2 regions of the Pseudomonas sp. TE3-3-F2023 genome follow, and region 2 is predicted to be linked to the other one. Evidence: predicted binding sites of a transcription regulator. Region 2 holds the regulator's gene; the other holds the start of a gene.
The links. Region 2 encodes FliA, which starts transcription of late flagellar genes. Its sites were predicted from a motif close to CTAAAGTTTNNNNNNNNNNNGCCGNTAA; they were not measured.
Positions count from the first base shown of each region.

Region 1: a site for FliA is predicted at 7,295-7,322, ahead of V3314_RS01715 (methyl-accepting chemotaxis protein). Genes of this name have one in related genera too.

Region 1 is NZ_CP145113.1:367,281-379,202, forward strand. It holds gene V3314_RS01655 (phasin family protein) at 1-212, opposite strand, end outside; gene V3314_RS01660 (phasin family protein) at 223-642, opposite strand; gene V3314_RS01665 (polyhydroxyalkanoic acid system family protein) at 765-1,040, opposite strand; gene ubiE (bifunctional demethylmenaquinone methyltransferase/2-methoxy-6-polyprenyl-1,4-benzoquinol methylase UbiE) at 1,165-1,935, shown strand; gene V3314_RS01675 (SCP2 sterol-binding domain-containing protein) at 1,935-2,558, shown strand; gene ubiB (ubiquinone biosynthesis regulatory protein kinase UbiB) at 2,555-4,174, shown strand; gene hisI (phosphoribosyl-AMP cyclohydrolase) at 4,247-4,639, shown strand; gene V3314_RS01690 (phosphoribosyl-ATP diphosphatase) at 4,641-4,976, shown strand; gene V3314_RS01695 (twin-arginine translocase TatA/TatE family subunit) at 5,131-5,403, shown strand; gene tatB (Sec-independent protein translocase protein TatB) at 5,407-5,784, shown strand; gene tatC (twin-arginine translocase subunit TatC) at 5,781-6,569, shown strand; gene V3314_RS01710 (16S rRNA (uracil(1498)-N(3))-methyltransferase) at 6,566-7,273, shown strand; gene V3314_RS01715 (methyl-accepting chemotaxis protein) at 7,374-9,290, shown strand; gene V3314_RS01720 (methyl-accepting chemotaxis protein) at 9,491-11,434, shown strand; gene V3314_RS01725 (amino acid ABC transporter ATP-binding protein) at 11,568-11,922, opposite strand, start outside.
Region 2 is NZ_CP145113.1:4,874,089-4,886,010, forward strand. It holds gene V3314_RS22420 (flagellar motor protein) at 1-536, opposite strand, end outside; gene V3314_RS22425 (chemotaxis response regulator protein-glutamate methylesterase) at 536-1,675, opposite strand; gene V3314_RS22430 (chemotaxis protein CheA) at 1,722-3,953, opposite strand; gene V3314_RS22435 (protein phosphatase CheZ) at 3,966-4,754, opposite strand; gene V3314_RS22440 (chemotaxis response regulator CheY) at 4,775-5,149, opposite strand; gene fliA (RNA polymerase sigma factor FliA) at 5,253-5,993, opposite strand; gene fleN (flagellar synthesis regulator FleN) at 5,990-6,823, opposite strand; gene flhF (flagellar biosynthesis protein FlhF) at 6,917-8,227, opposite strand; gene flhA (flagellar biosynthesis protein FlhA) at 8,239-10,368, opposite strand; gene flhB (flagellar biosynthesis protein FlhB) at 10,587-11,729, opposite strand; gene fliR (flagellar biosynthetic protein FliR) at 11,732-11,922, opposite strand, start outside.

The sequences.
Region 1 (11,922 bases), 1.2 Mb from region 2:
GACTTGGCAGTTTCAGCGACATCTTCGGCGGTCTTCTTCGCCTGCTTCTCGGCCTTCTCACCATCCTTCACCAGCGAGTCGAACAGCTTCGGGCCGTCCTGGTCGATCTTCGAATAGATACCAAGCCCAGCCAGCCAGATCTTGCGGGAGTACTTCTCGATCCCGCCGACCCAGGAGCTGCCTTCTTTCTCTGAATTCTTCTTGCCAGCCATCCTGCTCTCCTTATGGTTTGTGCGCGACGCGCTCGAGCAGCTCGTGCAGCTGTTCAAGCTTGATGGACAACGCCTCAACGTCATGTTTAGACGGAATGCCAAGGCGATTCAAGGCGCGACCTACCCGCGCGTCGAAAGCTTTTTCGATCTTGTCCAGTTGAACTTCGACCTTGCCGCGTACGCGACTGACTTCCTGGGTCGCTTCGTCGATCTGGTTGTTGGCAGCATCGAGCTCCTTGTCGATGCGCTTCTTGCCACGCTTCTCGACGCCTTCGCCGGCCTTGACCAGCTCACTGAAGTAGTCGGAGCCTTCCTGGCCCACACGCGCATAGGCGCCGATGCCCGCCAGCCAGATCTTGCGCGCGTAGCCGCGCACCTCGCCCAGCGTGCCCGGGGCGTCGTCCTTTTTCTTCACAGTCACTTTGGCCATGCTCTGTACCTCATGCTCATGAGTGGAGGAGAAACCGCCCATGGAGGTTGGGCTTGAGCACAAGGTAGAGAGGGAAATTAGAATCTTCACCCTAAGGTGAAGGAGCATGGCCCGGGAAGGGCTCAGGCCAGGGCTTTGTCCAGCGCCCGCTCGATCTCGCCCTTGATGGTGCCGCTCATCATCGACAGCATCATGCCCAGCTTCAATTCGACACGGATGCGGTCATCGAAGATGTGCACGCTGCCGTTGGCACCGCTGCGCGCCACGTCGACCCGGTCACCGTTCCAGGTGGCCTTGAGGTCGTACTCGCGGGTCAGTTTGTCGACCAGCGCTTCAGCCTTGGCACGGGCGGCATCGCGGCCGAGGGAATGTTTGCGTTCGACGCTGATCTGGGTCATGCGGGTGTTCCTGAAGATGAAGACATAATGAGCATTATGCCCGCCCCCGCCCACTGGCACACCCCGCCAAGACAAATCCGCCCGTTCGCCCTAGAATGGCGGTAATTTTTTCCGGTGAAGCGATATGAACGACCAGCGCAAAGGCGACCACGCCGAACCCACCACCCATTTCGGTTACCAGGACGTCCCTGAAAGCCAGAAGGCGAAGAAAGTCGCCGAGGTGTTCCACTCGGTAGCGGCCAAGTATGACCTGATGAACGACGTGCTTTCCGGCGGCATGCACCGCCTGTGGAAGCGCTTCACCATCGAGCTGTCGGGTGTACGCGCCGGCAATCGTGTACTGGACATCGCCGGCGGTACCGGCGACCTGGCCGCCAAGTTTTCGCGGCTGGTCGGCCCGACCGGCCAGGTAGTGCTGGCCGACATCAACGAATCAATGCTCAAGGTGGGCCGTGACCGCCTGCTCGACCGTGGCGTGGCCGGCAACATCGAGTTCGTCCAGGCCGACGCCGAGAAGCTGCCATTCCCGGACAACCACTTCGACTGCGTGACCATTGCCTTCGGCCTGCGCAACGTCACCCACAAGGACGAAGCCATCCGCTCGATGCTGCGCGTGCTCAAGCCGGGCGGTCGCCTGCTGGTGCTGGAGTTCTCCAAGCCTACCAACAAGCTGATGTCCAAGGCCTACGACGCTTACTCGTTCGCCTTCATGCCGCTGGCCGGCAAGCTGATCACGAACGACTCGGAGAGCTACCGTTACCTCGCCGAGTCGATCCGCATGCACCCCGATCAGGAAACCCTGAAGGCCATGATGGTCGATGCCGGTTTCGACCGCGTCACCTATCACAACATGACCAGCGGCATCGTTGCCGTGCACCGGGGAATCAAACCCTGATGCTGCTGGCCGGGCTGTTCGCCAGCGTCGAACATGGCCTGAACCGCGTCCTGCGCATGGACAGCACGGCACTGCCGCGGCTGGCCGCGCTCGAGGGCAAGGTCATCGAGATCGACTGCCGCCAACCGGCCCTGCAGGTGTTCATCCTGCCCGATGAAGAGGGCCTGATGCTCGCCGCCCACTGGCAAGGCGAGGTCGACTGCAGCCTGCGCGCCCCGGCCGGCAGCCTGGCGCAACTGGCCCTGGCCAGGGACAAGACTGCCGTGCTGCACAGCCCGCAAGTGGAACTGCATGGCGACAGCGCCGTGCTGCTCGACCTGTTCGGTGTGCTGCAGGACCTGGAGCTGGACTGGGAGCACGAGCTGCAACGCTGGCTCGGCCCGGTCGCCACGGCGCTGCTGGCCGGCCACATCCGCCTGCGCGCACGTTGGACCCGTCAGGGCCTGACGCGCTTCAGCCAGAACCTTTCCGAGTACCTGGCCGAAGAGTCCCGCACTCTGGTCGGCAAGCGTGAAGCCGAAGCCGCCTTCAGCGAGCTCGATGCCCTGAAGCTCGATACAGAACGACTCGAGGCGCGTCTCAAGCGCCTTTCCCGAACCCTTGATACCAGCGATAACGCATGAAGCTGCTCGCCGTCCGCCGTCTATTTCGCATCCAGCGTGTGGTGATCCGCTACCGTCTCGATGACCTGCTGTTCGATCTGCCGCTCCCCTGGTGGCTGATGAGCCTGCGCCTGCTGATGCCGTGGCGCTGGTTGCCGCGCAAGCCGTCCGAGCTCAGCCGTGGCGCGCGCCTGCGCCTGGCCCTGCAGGACCTGGGGCCGATCTTCATCAAGTTCGGCCAATTGTTGTCCACCCGCCGTGACCTGCTGCCCAACGACATTGCCGATGAGCTGATGCTGCTGCAGGACCGCGTGCCGCCGTTCGACCCCAAGCAGGCCGTGGCGCTGATCGAGGCACAGCTAGGCGCCCCGGTAACGCAACTGTTCAGCCGCTTCGACGTCGAGCCGCTGGCATCGGCCTCGGTGGCCCAGGTGCACGCTGCGCGCCTGAAAAGTGGCGAGGAAGTGGTGGTCAAGGTGGTACGCCCGGGCCTGAAGCCGGTGATCGCCCAGGACCTGGCATGGTTGTTCCTGATCGCCAAGGCTGCCGAGCGCGCTTCGGCTGATGCCCGCCGCCTGCACCCTGTGGAAATCGTCGGCGACTACGAAAAAACAATCTACGACGAGCTCGACCTGCTGCGCGAAGCGGCCAACGCCAGCCAGCTGCGGCGCAACTTCGAAGGCTCCGAGCTGATGTACGTGCCCCAGGTGTACTGGGACCTGTGCCGTCCCAAGGTGCTGGTGATGGAGCGCATCTATGGCGTGCCGGTGACAGACATGGCCACCTTGGCCGACCAGCGCACCGACATGAAGCTGCTGGCCGAACGAGGCGTGGAGGTGTTCTTTACCCAGGTGTTCCGCGACAGCTTCTTCCATGCCGACATGCACCCCGGCAACATCTTCGTCAGCACGGTCAAACCATGGAGCCCGCAGTACATCGCCATCGACTGCGGCATCGTCGGCAGCCTGACCGACGAGGACCAGGACTACCTGGCGCGCAACCTGATCGCCTTCTTCAAGCGTGACTACCGCCGCGTCGCCCAGTTGCACATCGACTCGGGCTGGGTGCCGGCGCACACCAAGGTCAACGAGTTCGAAGCGGCGATCCGCACCGTATGCGAGCCGATCTTCGAAAAACCGTTAAAGGATATTTCCTTTGGCCAGGTGCTGATGCGCCTGTTCCAGACCGCCCGGCGCTTCAACATGGAAGTGCAGCCGCAGCTGGTCCTGCTGCAGAAGACCCTGCTCAACATCGAAGGCCTGGGCCGTCAGCTGTACCCGGAGCTGGACCTGTGGAGCACCGCCAAGCCATTCCTCGAGCGCTGGATGCGCGACCGCATGAGCCCCAAGGCCGTGCTCGGCAACATCCACAGCCAGGTCGAGCAACTGCCGCACCTGGCAGACATGGCCCGCGACCTGCTCGAGCGCCTGTCGCAACCGCACCTGCACGATCCGCAACTGCCGGAGCGGCGCCGCCAGGGCGACCGTTGGGCGCTGCGCCTGCTCGGCGCCGGCCTGCTCGGCGGTGGTGCGGTACTGGCCGCTGGTGCCGCCGCAGATGCCAGCCTGGCCGCCCCTGCCGCCTGGCCGGCCTGGCTAATGCTGGCCGCCGGCCTTTACCTGATCGTGCGCCAATAGCCAGCCGCGCCCATGGCTGGCACACTAGCGCAAAGGGCCCGGCACAGGAGCGGGCCCGCTTTGGAGTCGACGATGAAAGACTGGCTGGACGAGATCAAGTGGAACAGCGAGGGCCTGGTACCGGCGATCGCCCAGGACCACAAGACCGGACGCGTGCTGATGATGGCCTGGATGAACCGCGAATCGCTGGCCCTGACCGCCGCCGAGCAACGCGCCATCTACTGGTCGCGTTCGCGTGGCAAGCTGTGGCGCAAGGGTGAGGAGTCCGGGCATGTGCAGAAGCTGCATGAAATGCGCCTGGACTGCGATGCCGATGTGATCATTCTGATGGTCGAGCAACTGGGCCATATCGCCTGCCATACCGGCCGGGAAAGCTGCTTCTACCGCGTCTTCGAAGACGGCCAGTGGAAAACCGTCGACCCGGTCCTGAAAGACCCGGATGCCATCTACAGCGCAGGACACTGACATGAGCGACACCCTCAACCGCCTTGCCGAAGTGCTTGAAGAACGCAAGCAAGCGGCGCCCGACAGCTCCTACGTGGCCAGCCTGTACCACAAGGGCCTGAACAAGATCCTCGAAAAGCTCGGCGAAGAGTCGGTCGAGACGATCATTGCCGCCAAGGACGCGGCGGTCAGCAAGGATTACAGCGATGTCATCTACGAAACCGCCGACCTGTGGTTTCATAGCCTGGTAATGCTCAGCGCGCTGGGCCAGCATCCACAGGCCGTGCTAGATGAGCTGGAACGCCGTTTCGGGCTTTCCGGGCATGATGAGAAGGCGGCACGAACGCCTTCTGCCTGACGTATTTTGGGGCGCCTGTGGGAGCGGGCGTGCCCGCGAAGAATGCGACGCGGTGCATGGCACCGGCTACGCCGGTGTTCGCGGGCATGCCCGCTCCCACAGGGGCCGTGTTGCCGGATCGATTTGCTGTACACACATTTTTCAGGAGTACGAAATGGGTATCTTTGACTGGAAACACTGGATCGTCCTGCTGGTGGTCGTGGTCCTGGTGTTCGGCACCAAGAAGCTGAAGAATTTCGGCAGTGACCTGGGCGAGTCGATCAAAGGCTTCCGCAAGGCCATGAGCGATGAAGAGAACAAGCCGGCCGAGCAGACCCCGCCGCCTGCCCAACCCGTTCCACCAGTGCAGAATACTGCCCAGCAGAACCAGGGCCACACCATCGAAGGCCAGGCCCAGCCGGTCCAAGAGCCGCAGCGGAAAGACTGACCTATGTTCGGCATCAGTTTCAGCGAGCTGCTGCTCGTCGGCCTGGTCGCCCTGCTGGTGCTCGGCCCCGAGCGCCTGCCCGGTGCCGCGCGCACGGCAGGCCTGTGGATCGGCCGGCTCAAACGCAGCTTCAACAGCATCAAGATGGAAGTGGAACGCGAAATCGGCGCCGACGAAATCCGCCGCCAGCTGCATAACGAACACATCCTGCAGTTGGAAGAGGAGGCCAAGCGCATCCTCAACCCGATGACGCCACCGGCGCAGCCACCTGTTACCACCGCAACCGTTCAGCCGCCCGCCGGGCTCGAAGCCAGGCCGGTCGAGACCGCTGCCACCCCGGCCACGCCTTCTGAACCGCCTCAACCGCCGCGAGCCCCATGAGCGAAAATCCGGAACACGACCAGCCAATGCCGCTGGTTTCGCACCTGACCGAACTGCGCACCCGCCTGCTGCGTTGCGTTGCCGTCATTTTCCTGATCTTTGCCGGGCTGTTCTCCTTTGCCCAGCAGATCTACACCCTGGTCTCCGCGCCGCTGCGCGAGCACTTACCGGCCAATGCCACGATGATCGCCACCGACGTGGCCTCTCCGTTCCTCACGCCGTTCAAGCTAACCATGATCGTCTCGCTGTTCCTGGCGATCCCGTTCATCCTGCAGCAGATCTGGGGCTTCATCGCACCCGGGCTGTACCGGCATGAAAAGCGCATTGCCATTCCGCTGCTGGTTTCCAGCATCTTCCTGTTCTACGCCGGCATGGCCTTCGCCTATTTCCTGGTGTTCCCGCTGATCTTCGGCTTCTTCGCCAGCGCCACACCGGAAGGCGTGTCGATGATGACCGACATCGCCAGCTACCTCGACTTCGTGATGACGCTGTTCTTCGCCTTTGGCGTGGCCTTCGAAATCCCGGTAGCGGTGGTGCTGCTGGTATGGATCGGCGTGGTCGACGTCAAGTACCTGAAGAAGATTCGCCCCTACGTGATCATCGGCTGCTTCGTGGTCGGCATGGTCCTTACCCCACCGGACATCTTCTCTCAGACCCTGCTGGCCGTACCCATGTGGCTGCTGTTCGAGATCGGCGTGCTGTGCGGCAGTCTAATCCGCAAGCGCAGCGCCCACGACGAAACCGCCAACGACCACAACGACCAGCCACCAGCGACCCAACCGTGAACCTGTTGCTCCTTGAAGAGGCCGACTTCGTGTCGGCCGAACGCGTCGTTCTCGCAGACCGGCGTTTCACCCACATGCAGGACATCCACCGTGTAGCGGTGGGCGACAACCTGCGCGTGGGCCGTATCAACGGCCTGATGGGAAAGGCCACGGTGCTGCGCCTGGAAAGGCACGAAGCCGAACTGGAAGTCGCCTTTGACCAGCAGCCACCGGCCAAGCTGCCGCTGACACTGGTGCTGGCCGTACCTCGGCCGAAAATGCTGCGCCGGCTGTTCCAGACCGTATCTACCCTTGGCGTGCCGCGGCTGATTTTGCTGAACAGCTACAAGGTCGAGAAAAGCTTCTGGCAAACACCCTTCCTGCACCCGGACAGCATTCGCGAGAACCTCATCCTGGGCCTGGAACAAGCCCGCGACACCGTGCTGCCCGAAGTGATCATCGAGAAGCGCTTCAAGCCGTTCGTCGAAGACCGTCTGCCGGCCATCGCCGCAGGCACCCTGGGCCTGGTCGGGCACCCCGGCCCCTACCCCGCCTGCCCGCGTGCAGTGGAGCAGCCAGTGACCTTGGCCATTGGCCCGGAGGGCGGCTGGATCCCCTACGAGGTGGACCTGCTGGGCAAGGCCGGCCTGGCTCCGGTCCAGCTGGGCGACCGCATACTGCGGGTAGAAACCGCGGTGACAGCGTTGCTTTCACGGATTTTCTGACACACAAGTCAACTTTCACCCATAAAGTTTCCCTTCCTCAGGCCGATTGTCTTGGCAACACAACAATTAATCGTGCTGCCAAGGCGCCGGGGAGTCGTACATGTATCAATGGTTCGCCCAATCATTGGGCAATGTGAGCGTCAATCGCAAACTGGGGCTGGGCTTCGGCCTGGTGCTGCTGTTGACACTGGCCATCACCCTGGCCGGCTGGCACGGCATGGACAGCATCATCAACCGTGGCGACAAGCTGGGGAACATCTCGGTCATCCAGCAGTACACCCAGGAGCTGCGCATCGCCCGCCAGCATTACCAGCGCCAGCCTGACGAAGCCTCGGTGGCAGAGCTGGAAAAGGCCCTGGGAAACCTCGACCGCCAGGTGCAGTTCATGCTCGGGCAGATCGAGCAGCCCGCTGACAGTCAACGCCTTGAGCAGCAGCGCGAGGCCGTGCGCGGCTACCAGCAGGCATTCAACGAGCTGAAACAGGCCGGCCAACGCCGCGAGGCCAGCCGCGCCGTGCTTGGCGACACTGCCGACAAGGCCGCGGAGCTGATTGCCCGGGTGCAACGCGGCCTGCTGCAGGGTGGCGATATCAGCCAGTACCAGCACGCAGTGGAAGTCAGCGCCCTGTTGCAGCAGGCGCGCTTCCAGGTACGCGGCTATACCTACAGCGGCAACGCCGACTACCAGCAAACGGCGCTGAAGGCCATCGACCAGGCCTTGGCCGAGCTGCGCGCGCTGCCGGCCAAAGTACCAGCGGAGCACGCTGCCAGCCTGGACGATGCCACCACCGCCCTGGCAGGCTACCGCGACGCGGTCACCCAGTTCGGCAATGCCCAGGTTGCCAGTGAGCAGGCCCTGCAGAGCATGGTCGAACACGGCACGGTACTGCTGCAGACCAGCCAGGCGATGACCACCTCGCAAACCGCTGTGCGTGACGCCGGGGCTACCCAGGCCAAGACTCTGCTCGCCGTGGCGACCGTCCTGGCGCTGGCCCTAGGCCTGCTGGCGGCCTGGGTCATCACCCGGCAGATCATCATTCCGCTGCGCCAGACCTTGCACGCCGCCGAACGCGTGGCCAGTGGCGACCTGACCCTGAACCTGCAGGTACAACGCCGCGACGAACTGGGCCAGTTGCAAGCCAGCATGCATCGCATGACCCAAGGCCTGCGCGAGCTGATCAGCGGCATCGGTGATGGTGTCACGCAGATCGCCAGCGCTGCCGAGGAGCTGTCGGCGGTGACCGAGCAGACCAGTGCCGGGGTCAACAACCAGAAGGTCGAGACTGATCAGGTGGCGACCGCCATGAACCAGATGACTGCCACGGTGCATGAGGTGGCGCGCAATGCCGAGCAGGCCTCGGAAGCTGCGTTGATGGCCGACCAGCAAGCCCGTGAAGGCGATCATGTGGTCGGCGAGGCGGTAGCGCAGATCGAGCGCCTTGCCGGCGAAGTGGTCAACTCCAGCGAAGCGATGAACCAGCTCAAGGCCGAAAGCGACAAGATTGGCAGCGTGCTTGATGTGATCAAGTCGGTGGCCCAGCAGACCAACCTGCTGGCCCTCAACGCCGCGATCGAGGCGGCCCGTGCCGGCGAAGCCGGGCGTGGCTTTGCCGTGGTGGCCGATGAAGTGCGCAGCCTGGCGCAGCGCACCCAGCAATCGACCGAAGAGATCGAAGAACTGATTGCCGGGCTTCAGAGCGGCACCCAGCGCGTGGCCAGCGTGATGGACAGCAGCCGCCAGTTGACCGACAGCAGCGTCGAACTGACGCGCCGTGCCGGCAGCTCGCTGGAGACTATCACCCGGACCGTTTCGTCGATCCAGGCCATGAACCAGCAGATTGCCACGGCAGCGGAAGAACAAACCGCCGTGGCAGAAGAAATCAACCGCAGCGTGATGAACGTACGGGATATTTCTGACCAGACCTCGGCGGCCAGTGAAGAAACGGCCAGCTCAAGTGTGGAGCTGGCGCGGTTGGGTACCCACCTGCAAGGGTTGGTGGGGCGGTTCAAGCTGTAGGTTGATGTGTAGGTCGCCTGCACTGGCCTCTTCGCGGTAAACCCGCGAAGAGGCCGGCGCAGGCGGAGTATTCCTACCTATTGAAGCGAAATTTCCTACCTGATTATCAGGTCAAGTCCTACGGCTCCGCTGCCGATTGGCAAAGGTGTGATGCCAGCAATGCGTCTGCATCCCCGCCCCCAATCGCACGGAGATTCCTCATGCTCGGCTACCTCAACCGAAAGCTCGGCAACATCAGTGTCGCAGCCAAGCTCGCCCTTGGCTTCGCCGTAGTCCTGCTGCTTACCCTGGCCACCACCGTCAGTGGCTGGCGTGCACTGGATGACGCCATTGTGCGCTCGCAGCAACTCAGCGAAATCGGCCTGATCAACGATCTGACCAAAGACCTGCGCGCAGAGCGCATCACTTACCGTGTGCTCAACGACGACGCCAGCAGAACCCGGATAGCCAACATTCTCGACCAGCTCGACAGCATGCTGACCACCTTGCAGCAACGCAGCAGCGTGGATGAATCTCGGCAGATGCTGACGGAAAAGCTGGCGTTGCTGCAGCGCCTGCGCGACGACTTCAGCGAGCTGGAAAACACCGTCAACAAGCGCATCGCCCTGCGCCAGGCCATGCTGGCACAGGAGCAAAAGCTCAGTGAAGTGATCGATGATCTCCAGACCCAGGCCTTGCTGAAAATGCCTGCCGACAGCCAGCAAGGCGGTGTGCTGGGGCTGATGGACACGCTCAGCCGTCATATCGATGGTGCCAACCAGCAGAGCCTCGTTCCGGCCTATACCTTCTCCCCCGTGGAAAGCTTTGCCAAGGTCGGGGAGGCTTCGCTGGATGCCGCTGACAACAGCCTTGCGCAATTGCTCAAAGGCCTTGCTCCACTCGGTTTGCCCCGTACGCTCACCCAGCAGCCCGGGGAGCAGCTGGCCAGGTATCGCGCCAGCCTGGATGAATATCGCCGGACCGCAGTGCGTGTCGAACAGCTGCAAAACAACATGGAGAACATGGGCAACGAGCTGCGCGCGGTCAGCCTGGAACTTGGCAAACGCAAGATCGAGCAGCGCGACAGGGAAGCCCTCGAAGCACGCTCGCTGCTGGCCACTGTAGCCCTGCTGGCGTTAGTCGTAGGTGTGGTCGCCGGCTGGTTGATCACTTTGCAGATCACCCAGCCTTTGCGCCAAACCTTAGCCGTGGCCGGGCGCATCGCCATGGGCGACCTGAGCCAGACCGAACCGGTACAACGCCGCGACGAGATGGGCCAGTTGCAAACCAGCATGCGCGAAATGACCTTGAGCCTGCGCGAGCTGATCGGTGGCATCGATCAGGGCGTCGGCCAGCTGTCACAGGCCGCCACACAGTTGGCGGCCAGCAGCGAAGACACCAAGCTGCGCATCAACCAGCAGCGCGAGGAAACCGACCAGGTGGCCACGGCCATGAACCAGATGAGCGCCACCGTGCAGGAAGTGGCACAGAACGCTGAACAGGCCTCGCTGGCAGCGACCAACGCCGACCAGCAAGCGCAGGTCGGCGACCAGGTTGTGGCCGAAGCTATCGGCCGTATCGAACAGCTGGCCGGCCAGATGGACCATTGCCTGGCAGCCATGCAGCACCTGGCAGGCGAAAGCCAGCGTATCAGCGGCATCCTCGATGTGATCAAGTCGGTGTCCGAGCAGACCAACCTGCTGGCCCTGAACGCGGCGATCGAAGCGGCACGGGCGGGTGAAGCAGGACGTGGTTTTGCCGTGGTGGCCGACGAAGTACGCGGCTTGGCCCAGCGCACATCGACGGCGACCGAAGAGATTGGCCAGCTTATCGACAGCCTGCACAGCGGTACCGACGAAGTGACCCGCTTGCTGGACAACAGCAAGAACCTGACCGAACAGAGCGTGGAGCTGAGCCGCAAGGCGGGGCAGGCCCTGAGCCAGATAACTGATACCGTGTCGAACATCCAGGGCATGAACCAGCAGATTGCAACGGCCAGCGAAGAGCAGAGCGTGGTCGCCGAGCAGATCAACCGTAGTGTGCTGAATGTGCGGGATGTGTCGGATCAGACCAGTGCGGCCAGTGAGCAGACGGCGGCCTCGAGTGGGGAACTGGAGCAGCTGGGACAGCAGTTGCGAGGGATGGTGGGGCGATTCAGCATTTGAGATTGCGGGGGACCGCTTTGCAGCCCATTCGCCGGCAAGCCAACGCCCACAGGGACCGCACAGTTATCAGTACCTGTGGTAATCCTGTGGGAGCCGGCTTGCCGGCGATTGGGGCGCAAAGCGCCCCCTGCGGTTAAAGCACCTGGCGCAGGAACGCCTGCGCGCGCGGGTCTTTCGGCGAGGCGAAGAACGCAGCCGGCGCCGAATCTTCCAGCAGCTTGCCATGATCGAAGAACAGCACCCGGTCCGCCACTTCACGGGCAAAGCCCATTTCGTGTGTGACGCAGACCATGGTCATGCCTTCCTGGGCCAGGGTCTTCATCACATCCAGGACCTCGCCGACCATTTCCGGGTCGAGCGCCGAGGTCGGTTCGTCGAACAGCATCACTTTCGGGTCCATGGCCAGGGCTCGGGCGATCGCCACCCGCTGCTGCTGGCCACCGGACAGGCGCGACGGGTATTCGTTGGCTTTCTGCGCAATGCCCACC
Region 2 (11,922 bases):
CCCAGTTGCGACGGGTCGGCCAGGTTGCCCATCACGTGGATCAGGCCCATCACCGCACCGATGATGCCGATGGTCGGCGCGTAGCCGCCCATGCTCTCGAACACCTTGGCAGCCTGGATATCACGGCTTTCCTGGGTCAGGAAGTCGACTTCGAGAATACTGCGGATAGCCTCCGGCTCCGCGCCATCCACCAGCAACTGCAGGCCCTTGCGCGCATAAGGGTCAGGCTCGCCGTCGGCCACCCCTTCCAGGCCCAGCAGGCCTTCCTTGCGCGCGGTCAGGCTCCAGTTGACGACGCGGTCGATCCCGCCCGCCAGGTCGACCCGTGGCGGAAACAGGATCCAACGCAGAATCTGCAAGGCACGCTTGAACGACGACAGCGGCGACTGCAGCAAGGCAGCCGCCAGCGTGCCGCCCAGTACGATCAGCGCCGCCGGGCCATTGATCAGGGCGCCGACATGGCCGCCTTCGAGAAAGTTGCCACCGACGATGGCGACAAAGGCAAGGATCAGGCCGATCAGGCTGAGCACGTCCATCAGACGCACGCCTCCACCAGGTGCTTGCCGATTTCGTCCAGGCTGTACACCGCGTCAGCCAGGTTGGCCTTGACAATGGCCATGGGCATGCCATAGATCACGCAGCTGGCTTCATCCTGGGCCCACACCGTACTGCCGCCCTGCTTGAGCAGGCGCGCACCTTCACGGCCATCGGCGCCCATGCCGGTAAGCACCACCGACAGTACCTTGTCGCCATACGACTTGGCCGCCGAGCCGAAGGTGATGTCCACGCACGGCTTGTAGTTCAGGCGCTCGTCACCGGGCAGGATCTTCACCGTGCCACGGCCGTCGATCATCATCTGCTTGCCACCTGGGGCCAGCAGGGCCAGGCCCGGGCGCAGCATGTCGCCGTCCTCGGCTTCCTTGACGCTGATGCGGCACAGTTTGTCCAGGCGTTCGGCAAAGGCCTTGGTGAACGCCGCCGGCATGTGCTGGATGAGCACGATCGGCGCCGGGAAGTTGGCCGGCAGCTGGGTCAGCACGCGCTGAAGGGCGACCGGGCCGCCGGTGGAGGTGCCGATGGCCACCAGCTTGTATGGCTTGCGCTTGGGTGCCGGCGAGTGTGCTGGCGCTGCCGCCGGGGCCGCCGCACGCGCAGGCGCAGGCGCAGGCGTACGCGCCGCTGCCGGGCTGGCGAAACCGCTGGCGGGTGCGTGGCTGCTGCCTGCCGGCGCTGGTGCGGCAACCGGCGCGGGGCTGGCGTAGCTGCCAAAACGGCGGTTGCTGCGGGAAATGGTATGCACCTTCTCGCACAGCAGTTGCTTGACCTTGTCGGGGTTGCGCGAGATGTCCTCGAAGTTTTTCGGCAGGTAATCCACCGCACCGGCATCCAGCGCATCGAGGGTGACACGGGCGCCTTCATGGGTCAGCGACGAGAACATCAACACCGGCGTCGGGCAGCGCTGCATGATGTGCCGCACTGCGGTGATGCCATCCATCATGGGCATTTCGTAGTCCATGGTGATGACATCGGGCTTGAGCGCCAGCGCCTGGTCGATTGCTTCCTTGCCGTTGGTCGCGGTACCCACTACCTGGATCGTCGGATCCGCCGAGAGGATTTCCGAGACGCGGCGGCGGAAGAAACCGGAATCATCCACCACCAGGACCTTGACTGCCATAAACACTCCATTAGGTGGCGCAACCCGCCAGGGTGCGCCACCGAAATCAAATACGCCGCGCGGCGTAACGCTTGAGCATGCTCGGGACGTCGAGAATCAACGCAATGCGACCGTCGCCGGTGATGGTGGCCCCGGACATGCCCGGGGTGCCCTGCAGCATCTTGCCCAGCGGCTTGATTACCACTTCTTCCTGGCCAACCAGTTGATCGACGACAAAGCCGATACGCTGGGTACCGACCGACAGGATCACCACGTGGCCCTCATGCTGCTCTTCGTGCACCTGGCCCTGGACAAGCCAGCGCTTGAGGTAGAACAGCGGCAGCGCCTTGTCGCGCACGATCACCACTTCCTGGCCGTCGACCACGTTGGTACGCGACAGGTCGAGGTGGAAGATCTCGTTGACGTTGACCAGCGGGAAGGCGAACGCCTGGTTGCCCAGCATCACCATCAGGGTGGGCATGATCGCCAGGGTCAGCGGCACCTTGATGACGATCTTCGAGCCCTGGCCCTTGGCCGAGAAGATGTTGATCGAGCCGTTGAGCTGGGAGATCTTGGTCTTCACCACGTCCATGCCCACACCGCGGCCAGACACATCGGAAATCTCGGTCTTGGTCGAGAAGCCCGGGGCGAAGATCAGGTTGTAGCAGTCCGACTCGCTCAGGCGATCGGCGGCGTCCTTGTCCATCAGGCCCTTTTCCACGGCCTTGGCACGCAGGATGTTGGGGTCCATGCCCTTGCCGTCGTCAGAGATCGACAGCAGGATGTGATCGCCTTCCTGCTCGGCCGACAGCACCACCCGGCCGGTGCGCGCCTTGCCGGCGGCTTCACGCTCTTCGGGCATTTCCACGCCATGGTCGACGGCGTTGCGCACCAGGTGCACCAACGGGTCGGCCAGGGCCTCGACCAGGTTCTTGTCGAGGTCGGTCTCTTCGCCGACCAGCTCCAGGTTGATCTCCTTCTTGAGCTGGCGGGCCAGGTCGCGCACCAGGCGCGGGAAGCGGCCGAAGACTTTCTTGATCGGCTGCATGCGGGTTTTCATCACCGCGGTCTGCAGGTCGGCGGTGACCACGTCGAGGTTGGACACCGCCTTGGACATGGCCTCGTCACCGCTGTTCAGCCCCAGGCGCACCAGGCGGTTACGCACCAGCACCAGTTCGCCGACCATGTTCATGATCTCGTCCAGGCGCGCGGTATCGACCCGCACGGTGGTTTCCGCTTCACTGGCACCATGCTTGTCGGCGGCCGGGGCCGGGGCGCGAGGTGCTGCGGCAGGTTTGCTGGCAGGCGCCGGTGCCGGCGCAGCTGCTGCTGGCTTGGCCACGGGCTGGCTGTCGGCCTTGGCCACGACCGGCGCTTGCGCCTTGGCTGCAGCCGGGGCTTCGACGGCGGCAACGTCGCCACCGAACTTGCCCTTGCCGTGCAACTGGTCCAGCAGCGCCTCGAACTCGTGCTCGCTGATTTCATCGCTGGCTGCACTGGTGTCAGTTGCAGCAGGCGCCGACGCCTTGGCACCAGGCAAGGCATCGGCCTGGAAGGTACCCTTGCCATGCAACTGGTCCAGCAGCGATTCGAACTCGGCGTCGGTAATTTCGTCGCTGGCCGCTTCCGGCGCGCTGGCAACCGGCTGCGCGGCAACCTCGGCGCTGAACTGGCCTTTGCCGTGCAACTGGTCGAGCAGCGACTCGAACTCGGCGTCGCTGATTTCGTCACCTGCGCCGCTGACGGTCTCGCCCTGCATCTGCTCGTCGGCCGCAGCTTGTGCCTTGACCGCATCGAGCGAATCGAGCAGTTGTTCGAACTCGCTGTCGGTGATGTCCTGCTCTTCCACCGGCGCTTCGGCAACCGGCTCCGGTGCCGCAGCGGCAGGCGCCTCGACGGCTTCTGCGCCGCCCGGCTCGGCCAGGCGCGACAGCGCGGCCAGCAGCTCGGGGGTAGCCGGGGTCACTTCGGCGCGCTCGCGCACCTGGCCAAACATGCTGTTGACCGTGTCCAGTGCCTCGAGCACCACATCCATCAGTTCCGCGTCGACCCGGCGCTCACCTTTGCGCAGGACGTCGAACACGTTCTCGGCGATATGGCAGCACTCCACCAGCTCGTTCAGCTGAAGGAAGCCGGCGCCCCCTTTTACAGTGTGGAAACCGCGAAAGATCGCATTGAGCAGGTCGGCATCGTCGGGCCGGCTTTCCAGCTCGACCAGTTGCTCGGACAGTTGCTCAAGAATTTCGCCGGCTTCTACCAGGAAATCCTGGAGGATTTCTTCATCGGCGCCGAAGCTCATCAAACGTGCTCCTTAAAAACCCAGGCTGGACAGCAGATCATCGACATCGTCCTGACCGGACACGACATCTTCACGCTTATCGGCATGAATCTGCGGACCTTCACCCCGAGTCGGATGTTTTTCTCGATCTTTTTCTGCGCGCAGTTGATCGTGGTCATGCTGGATGCCCGCAAAGCGGTCGACCTGGCTGGCCATCAACACCAGTTTGAGCAGGTTGCTTTCCACCTCGGTGACCAGGGTGGTGACGCGCTTGATCACCTGGCCGGTCAGGTCCTGATAGTCCTGGGCCAGCAGAATGTCGTTGAGGTGGCCGGCGACCTTGCGGTTACCTTCGGCGCTGAGCGTCAGGAAACTGTCGACGCGCTTGACCAGGTCTCGGAACTCCGGCGCAGCCACTTCGCGGCGCATGAAACGCTGCCAGTCGGTGCTCAGGGCCTCGGCCTCGCTGGCCAGGTCGTTGAGCACCGGGGTGCTTTCCTCGACCAGGTCCATGGTGCGGTTGGCCGCGCCCTCGGTGAGCCTGACCACGTAAGACAGGCGCTCGGTGGCGTCGGTTATCTGCGACACCTCCTCGGCCTGCGGCATGGTCGGGTCGATCTGGAAACTGACTATGGCACTGTGCAGCTCGCGGGTCAGCTTGCCGACTTCCTGGTACAGGCCGCGGTCACGGGTCTGGTTCAGCTCGTGAATCAGCTGCACCGCCTCGCCGAAACGGCCACGCTCCAGGCTTTCGACCAGCTCCTGGGCATGCTTCTTCAGGGTCGATTCGAACTCGCCCAAAGACGTTTGTGATGAATCCATGGCGCGCCCCCTGACGTGACTCAGCCGTTGACGCGTTCGAAGATCTTCTCGATCTTTTCTTTGAGCACCTGGGCGGTGAACGGCTTCACAACGTAGCCATTGACGCCGGCCTGGGCCGCTTCGATGATCTGGTCGCGCTTGGCTTCGGCGGTCACCATCAGCACCGGCATGGTTTTCAGGCGATCGTGGGCACGCACCTTGCGCAGCAGGTCGATACCGGACATGCCGGGCATGTTCCAGTCGGTCACCAGGAAGTCATAGTGGCCGTTCTCCAGCATCGGCAGCGCCGTGGTGCCGTCATCGGCTTCTTCGGTGTTGGTGAAGCCCAGGTCACGCAACAGGTTCTTGATGATCCGCCGCATCGTCGAAAAGTCGTCAACGATGAGGATTTTCATGTCTTTGTTCAAGTAGACCTCCAAGCAGTCTCAAACGCGCTCGGCCCCGAGCGCGCATTCACAATTCGGTACAACGTAGAAAACGACTGCAACGACAGCGGGCTCAACGCGCCCGCCATTCCCCCAGGCGGCTGCGCAGGCGCGCGGCACACTGGCTGTGCAACTGGCTGACCCGCGACTCGCTGACCCCCAGCACCTCACCAATTTCCTTGAGGTTCAGCTCTTCGTCGTAGTACAGCGCCAGCACCAGGCGCTCACGCTCCGGCAGGTTGGCGATGGCCTCGGTCAGGGCAGCCTGGAAGCGCTCGTCCTCCAGGCCACGCGCAGGTTCCACCTGGCCACTGGCGCCATCCTCATGCAGCCCTTCGTGCTCGCCGTCCTGCAGCAGGTCGTCGAAGCTGAACAGGCGGCTGCCCAGGGTATCGTTCAAGATCCCGTAGTAATCATCGAGACTCAATTGGAGTTCGGCAGCAACTTCATGATCTTTAGCGTCACGACCGGTTCGGGCTTCAACCGCACGCATCGCGTCGCTGACCATGCGGGTGTTGCGGTGCACCGAACGCGGTGCCCAATCGCCCTTGCGCACTTCATCGAGCATGGCCCCGCGAATGCGAATGCCGGCGTAGGTTTCGAAGCTGGCGCCCTTGCTGGCGTCGTACTTGTTGGCCACTTCCAGCAGGCCGATCATGCCGGCCTGGATCAGGTCCTCGACCTGCACATTGGCTGGCAGCCGCGCCAGCAGGTGGTAGGCGATGCGCTTGACCAGCGGGGCGTAGCGCTCGATCAGCTCGTACTGGGCGTCTTTCGACGCCCGGCTGTACATCTTGAAACCGCTGGCGTTCATAGCACAGGTCCCGCGCTGGTGGGCTGCACCAGGCGCTCGACAAAGAACTCCAGATGGCCGCGCGGGTTGGCCGGCAGCGGCCAGCTGTCGACCTTCTGGGCAATCGCCTTGAAGGCCAGCGCGCATTTGGAGCGTGGGAAGGCTTCGTATACGGCGCGCTGCTTCTGCACGGCCTTGCGCACGCACTCGTCATACGGCACGGCGCCCACGTACTGCAGGGCAACGTCGAGGAAGCGGTCGGTGACCTTGGTCAGTTTGGCGAACAGGTTGCGGCCCTCCTGCGGACTCTGCGCCATGTTGGCCAGCACCCGGAAACGGTTCATGCCGTAGTCGCGGTTGAGCAGCTTGATCAGGGCGTAGGCATCGGTGATCGAGGTGGGTTCGTCGCATACCACCAGCAGCACTTCCTGGGCGGCGCGGACGAAGCTGACCACCGAATCACCGATACCGGCAGCAGTGTCGATCACCAGCACGTCGAGGTTGTCGCCGACTTCGCTGAACGCCTGGATCAGCCCGGCATGCTGGGCCGGGGCCAGGTGCACCATGCTCTGCGTGCCCGAGGCAGCCGGCACGATGCGCACGCCACCGGGGCCCTGCAACATCACATCGCGCAGCTCGCAGCGCCCTTCGATGACATCGGCCAGGGTCCGCTTGGGGGTAAGGCCCAGCAACACATCGACATTGGCCAGGCCCAGGTCGGCGTCGAGCAGCATGACCCTGCGGCCAAGCTCGGCCAGCGCCAGGGACAGGTTCACTGAAACGTTAGTCTTGCCGACGCCACCTTTGCCACCGGTCACGGCGATCACCTGTACGGGATGCATGCTACCCATGTCTGTTCTTTACCTTGTCTCGCTGGGACTCAGGCCACACGTAGGGCAATTCTGCGTACCCTTTGGCATAGCTACCTTGCACACGCTTCATCATCAACCCGCTCGCCGTGGGTTGTGATAGAGATCAGCGAACATGTCGGCCATGGCCTCTTCGCTGGGCTCGTCCTGTTGCTGCACATTGACCGCGCGGGAGACCAACTGGTGCCCTCGAGGCAGGTGCACGTCGTCAGGAATGCGCGGCCCATCTGTCAGGTAGGCCACCGGCAGTTCATGACTGATGGCAAGGCTCAGCACGTCGCCAAGGCTCGCCGTTTCATCGAGTTTGGTCAGGATGCAACCGGCCAGGCCGCAGCGCTTGTAGCTGTGGTAGGCGGCAGTCAGCACCTGCTTCTGGCTGGTAGTGGCCAGCACCAGGTAGTTCTTCGCGGCGATGCCACGCCCGGCCAGGGTGTCCAGCTGCATGCGCAGGGCCGGGTCGCTGGCCTGCAGGCCGGCGGTATCGATCAGCACCACGCGCTTGCGCAGCAGCGGCTCCAGCGCCGCAGCCAGCGACTGGCCCGGGTCGACGTAGGTCACCGGTACGTTGAGGATGCGACCCAGAGTCTTGAGCTGCTCCTGGGCACCGATGCGGAAACTGTCCATGCTCACCAGCGCCAGGTTCTGCGCGCCGTACTTGAGCACGTAGCGGGCCGCCAGCTTGGCCAGGGTGGTGGTCTTGCCCATGCCGGCCGGGCCGACCATGGCGATCACACCGCCCTCTTCGATCGGCTCGACTTCGGGGATTTCGATCATCCGCGCAAGGTGCGCCAGCAGCATGCGCCAGGCCTGGCGTGGCTCGTCGATCTCGGCAGTCAGGTCCAGCAGCTCACGGGCGATCGGCCCGGACAGGCCGATGCGCTGCAGCCTGCGCCAGACAGTGGCCTGCTGCGGCTTGCTGCCCTGCAACTGGTTCCAGGCCAGCGAGCCGAGCTGCACTTCCAGCAGCTCGCGCAGGCCTGACAGCTCGGAGCGCATGGCATCGAACAGGCGCGGGTCGACCGGTGCCGGCGCCGGGGCTGCAGCTGCGGCCTCGGGCGCATCGACGTGCGGTTCGATCAACGGCTCGGCGGCGGTCAGCGACTGCCCGGCGAACAACTGGCGGTTGTTGTCGCTGCTGTCCTGGCGGTGACCCAGCTCGGCCTGGGCGGTGGCGATGCGCGTATGGGTCTTGCGCAGCTCTTCTTCCAGTTCGGCGTTGGGCACACGCGGGGCCAGGGCGGACAGCTTGTAGTCCAGCGCGGCCGTCAGCTCGACACCGCCGGCGATGCGACGGTTGCCGATGATCGCGGCATCGGCGCCCAGCTCGTCACGGACCAGCTTCATGGCCTGACGCATATCGGCGGCGAAAAATCGCTTAACTTGCATTATCCCCTACCTCAGCCATTAGGGCCCACGGTGGCAACGATGGTGACTTGCTTGTTGTCCGGTATTTCCTGATACGCCAGAACATGCAAATTCGGTACAGCCAGGCGACCGAAACGCGACAGCATGGCGCGGATCGGGCCGGCGACCAGGAGAATGGCCGGCTGGCCCTGCATTTCCTGGCGCTGGGCCGCCTCGATCAGCGAACGCTGCAGCTTCTCGGCCATGCTCGGCTCCAGAAGAACACCGTCTTCCTGACCTTGCCCGGCCCTTTGCAGACTATTGAGCAAAATCTGTTCCAACCTTGGCTCCAGGGTAATCACTGGCAGCTCCGACTCAACGCCGACAATGCTTTGCACGATGGCGCGACACAATCCGACGCGCACCGCCGCCACCAGTGCGGCGGTATCTTGACTCTTGCCGGCGTTGTTCGCGATCGCCTCGGCGATACTGCGAATATCGCGCACAGGCACCTGTTCCGACAACAACGCTTGCAGCACCTTGAGCAGGCCCGACAAGGAAATGACACCCGGCACCAGCTCCTCTGCAAGTTTAGGCGATGCCTTGGCCAACACCTGCAGCAGTTGCTGGACCTCTTCATGACCGATCAGCTCGTGGCAGTGCTTCTGCAGGATCTGGTTCAGGTGGGTGGCCACCACGGTGCTGGCGTCAACCACGGTGTAGCCCAGCGACTGCGCCTGGGAGCGCTGGCCGACATCGATCCACACGGCTTCAAGGCCGAACGCCGGATCGCGCGCGGCAATGCCGTTGAGGGTACCGAACACCTGCCCGGGGTTGATTGCCAGTTCGCGGTCGGGGTAGATCTCGGCCTCGGCCAGGATCACCCCCATCAGGGTCAGGCGATAAGCGCTGGGCTGCAGGTCGAGGTTGTCGCGGATGTGCACCGTGGGCATGAGGAAGCCCAGGTCTTGCGACAGCTTCTTGCGCACGCCCTTGATCCGCGCAAGCAATTGGCCACCCTGGTTGCGATCGACCAGGGGGATCAGCCGGTAGCCGACCTCCAGGCCAATCATGTCGATCGGCGTGACGTCGTCCCAGCCCAGCTCCTTGGTTTCCAGCGCGCGCTGTGGCGAGGGCAGCAGGTCCTGCTGGCGCTGCGCCTCTTGCAGCGCCTGCGCCTTGGCCTTCTGCTGCTTCTTCCACACCAGGTAGGCGCCGCCACCGGCCAGCAGGCCGAGGCTGAGGAAGGCCACGTGCGGCATGCCCGGCACCAGGCCCATGACGATCATCAGTGCGGCGGACACCGCCAGGGCCTTGGGCGAATCGAACATCTGCCGGTTGATCAGCTTGCCCATGTCCTCGGAGCCCGAGGCCCGGGTGACCATGATCGCGGCAGCGGTGGACAGCAACAGTGATGGCAATTGCGCCACCAAACCGTCACCGATGGTCAGCAAGGCGTACACCTTGCCGGCATCGCCAAAGCTCATGCCGTGCTGCAGCATGCCGATCAGCATGCCGCCGATCAGGTTGATGAACAGGATCAGCAGGCCGGCGATGGCGTCACCGCGGACGAACTTGCTGGCACCGTCCATCGAACCGTAGAACTCAGCTTCCTGCGCTACTTCGGCACGACGGTGCTTGGCCTGGGCCTGGTCGATCAGGCCGGCGTTGAGGTCAGCGTCGATGGCCATCTGCTTGCCGGGCATGGCGTCGAGGGTGAAACGCGCGCTCACTTCCGAGATACGCCCGGCGCCCTTGGTCACCACCACGAAGTTGATGATCATGAGGATGGCGAACACCACGGCACCGACCACGTAGTTACCGCCGATCACCACCTCACCGAAGGCCTGGATCACCTTGCCGGCAGCGCCGTGGCCCTCCTGGCCATGCAGCATCACCACCCGGGTGGAAGCCACGTTAAGGGCCAGGCGCAACAGCGTGGCCACCAGCAGGATGGTAGGGAACGCGGCAAAGTCGAGCGGGCGCAAGGCGTAGACGCAGACCAGCAGGACCACGATCGACAGGGCGATGTTGAAAGTGAAGAACACGTCGAGCAGGAACGGCGGTATCGGCAACATCATCATTGCCAACATCACCAGCAGCAACAGCGGCACACCCAGGTTGCCCCGACCGAGCCCGGCCAGGTTGTTACGGGCGTTGCTGATTAACTGAGTGCGATCCACCGCGAGTCCTCTTGATGCAAAACTTTGACGCACAGGGAGCGCCTGGCGCTGGCTTTGCAAGAAGCCTTCCAACTTTGCTCGACGGGGGATTTATGTTGCCTGTTCCGGCCTCTTCGCGGGCACGCCCGCTCCCACAGGTACGGCGTCGCCCTCGAGGAGCATGAGGCCCCTGTGGGAGCGGGCGTGCCCGCGAAAGGGCCAGAAGCCCTGACACAAGGTCAACTGTCGCGGCGAAGGTCCGGCGGGATCGGCAGGTCGTCCTTCAGCGGCTCTGGCCGCTTGCCCTTCCCAGCCCGGTACTGGCGGATCTGGAACACATAGGCCAGCACCTGTGCTACCGCCAGGTAAAGCCCGGCAGGGATTTCCTGCTCGAGTTCGGTGGAGTAGTAGATCGCCCGCGCCAACGCCGGCGATTCGAGGATCTGGACCTTGTGCTCCACACCGATCTCGCGAATCTTCAAGGCAATGAAATCCGTGCCCTTGGCCAGCAGCAACGGCGCCGCCCCGCCCTTCTCCGGGTCGTATTGCAAGGCCACCGCATAATGCGTCGGGTTGGTAATGATTACATCGGCTTCGGGCACAGCCGCCATCATGCGCCGCTGCGAGGCCTCACGCTGCAGCTGGCGGATTCGCTGCTTGACCTCGGGCTTGCCTTCACTGTCCTTGTACTCGTCCTTGATTTCCTGCTTGGTCATCTTCAGTTTGTTGTGCGCCTGCCACAGCTGGAACGGCACATCCGCCGCCGCAATCAACAGCAGCCCGGCCGACATCCACAACGCACTCCAGCCCACCACCTGCAAGCTATGGATGATCGCCTGCTCCAACGGCTCATTGGCAATGGCAAGCAGCGCCTGGCGGTCATTGACCAGCACCACCACCGCCACGACCAGAATCACGAAAAACTTGGCGAGTGCTTTCACGAGCTCCGTCAGCGCGTTCATCGAGAACATCCGCTTGATCCCCGACAAGGGATTCATGCGGCTGAATTTAGGCTGCAGCAGGCTGCCGGAAAACAGGAAACCGCCCAGGGCAATCGGCGCGACGAAGGAAATCACGAACAACAGGATCAATATCGGCTGCACCGCCCAGATGGCCATCTTGCCCGAGGCCAGCAGGAGTGCCCCCATGGCCCGCTCATCGACGACGAAGTCGCGAGTCAGGCTGAAGTTCATGCGCATGATCGCCAACAGCGTCTCGGCCAGGTGGCCACCGAACGCCAGCAGGCCACCGGCACCGGCCAAGGTCACCGCTACCGTGTTCAGCTCCTTGGAACGCGCGACCTCGCCTTTTTCGCGGGCATCGCGTTTGCGCTTGTCGGTGGGTTCTTCTGTCTTGTCCTGACCGCTTTCGCTTTCCGCCATGCTCAGCGCGCCCTCGCCAGTTCACGCAGCCATTGCAGCGCTTCGCTGGCCAATGCCTGGTAATGGGAAAGTATGTCGGCCAGGCCGACCCAGAAAATGAACATGCCCATGACCAGGGTAAGCGGAAAACCGATGGAGAAAATGTTCAACTGCGGCGCGGCACGCGTCATCACGCCAAAGGCGATGTTCACCA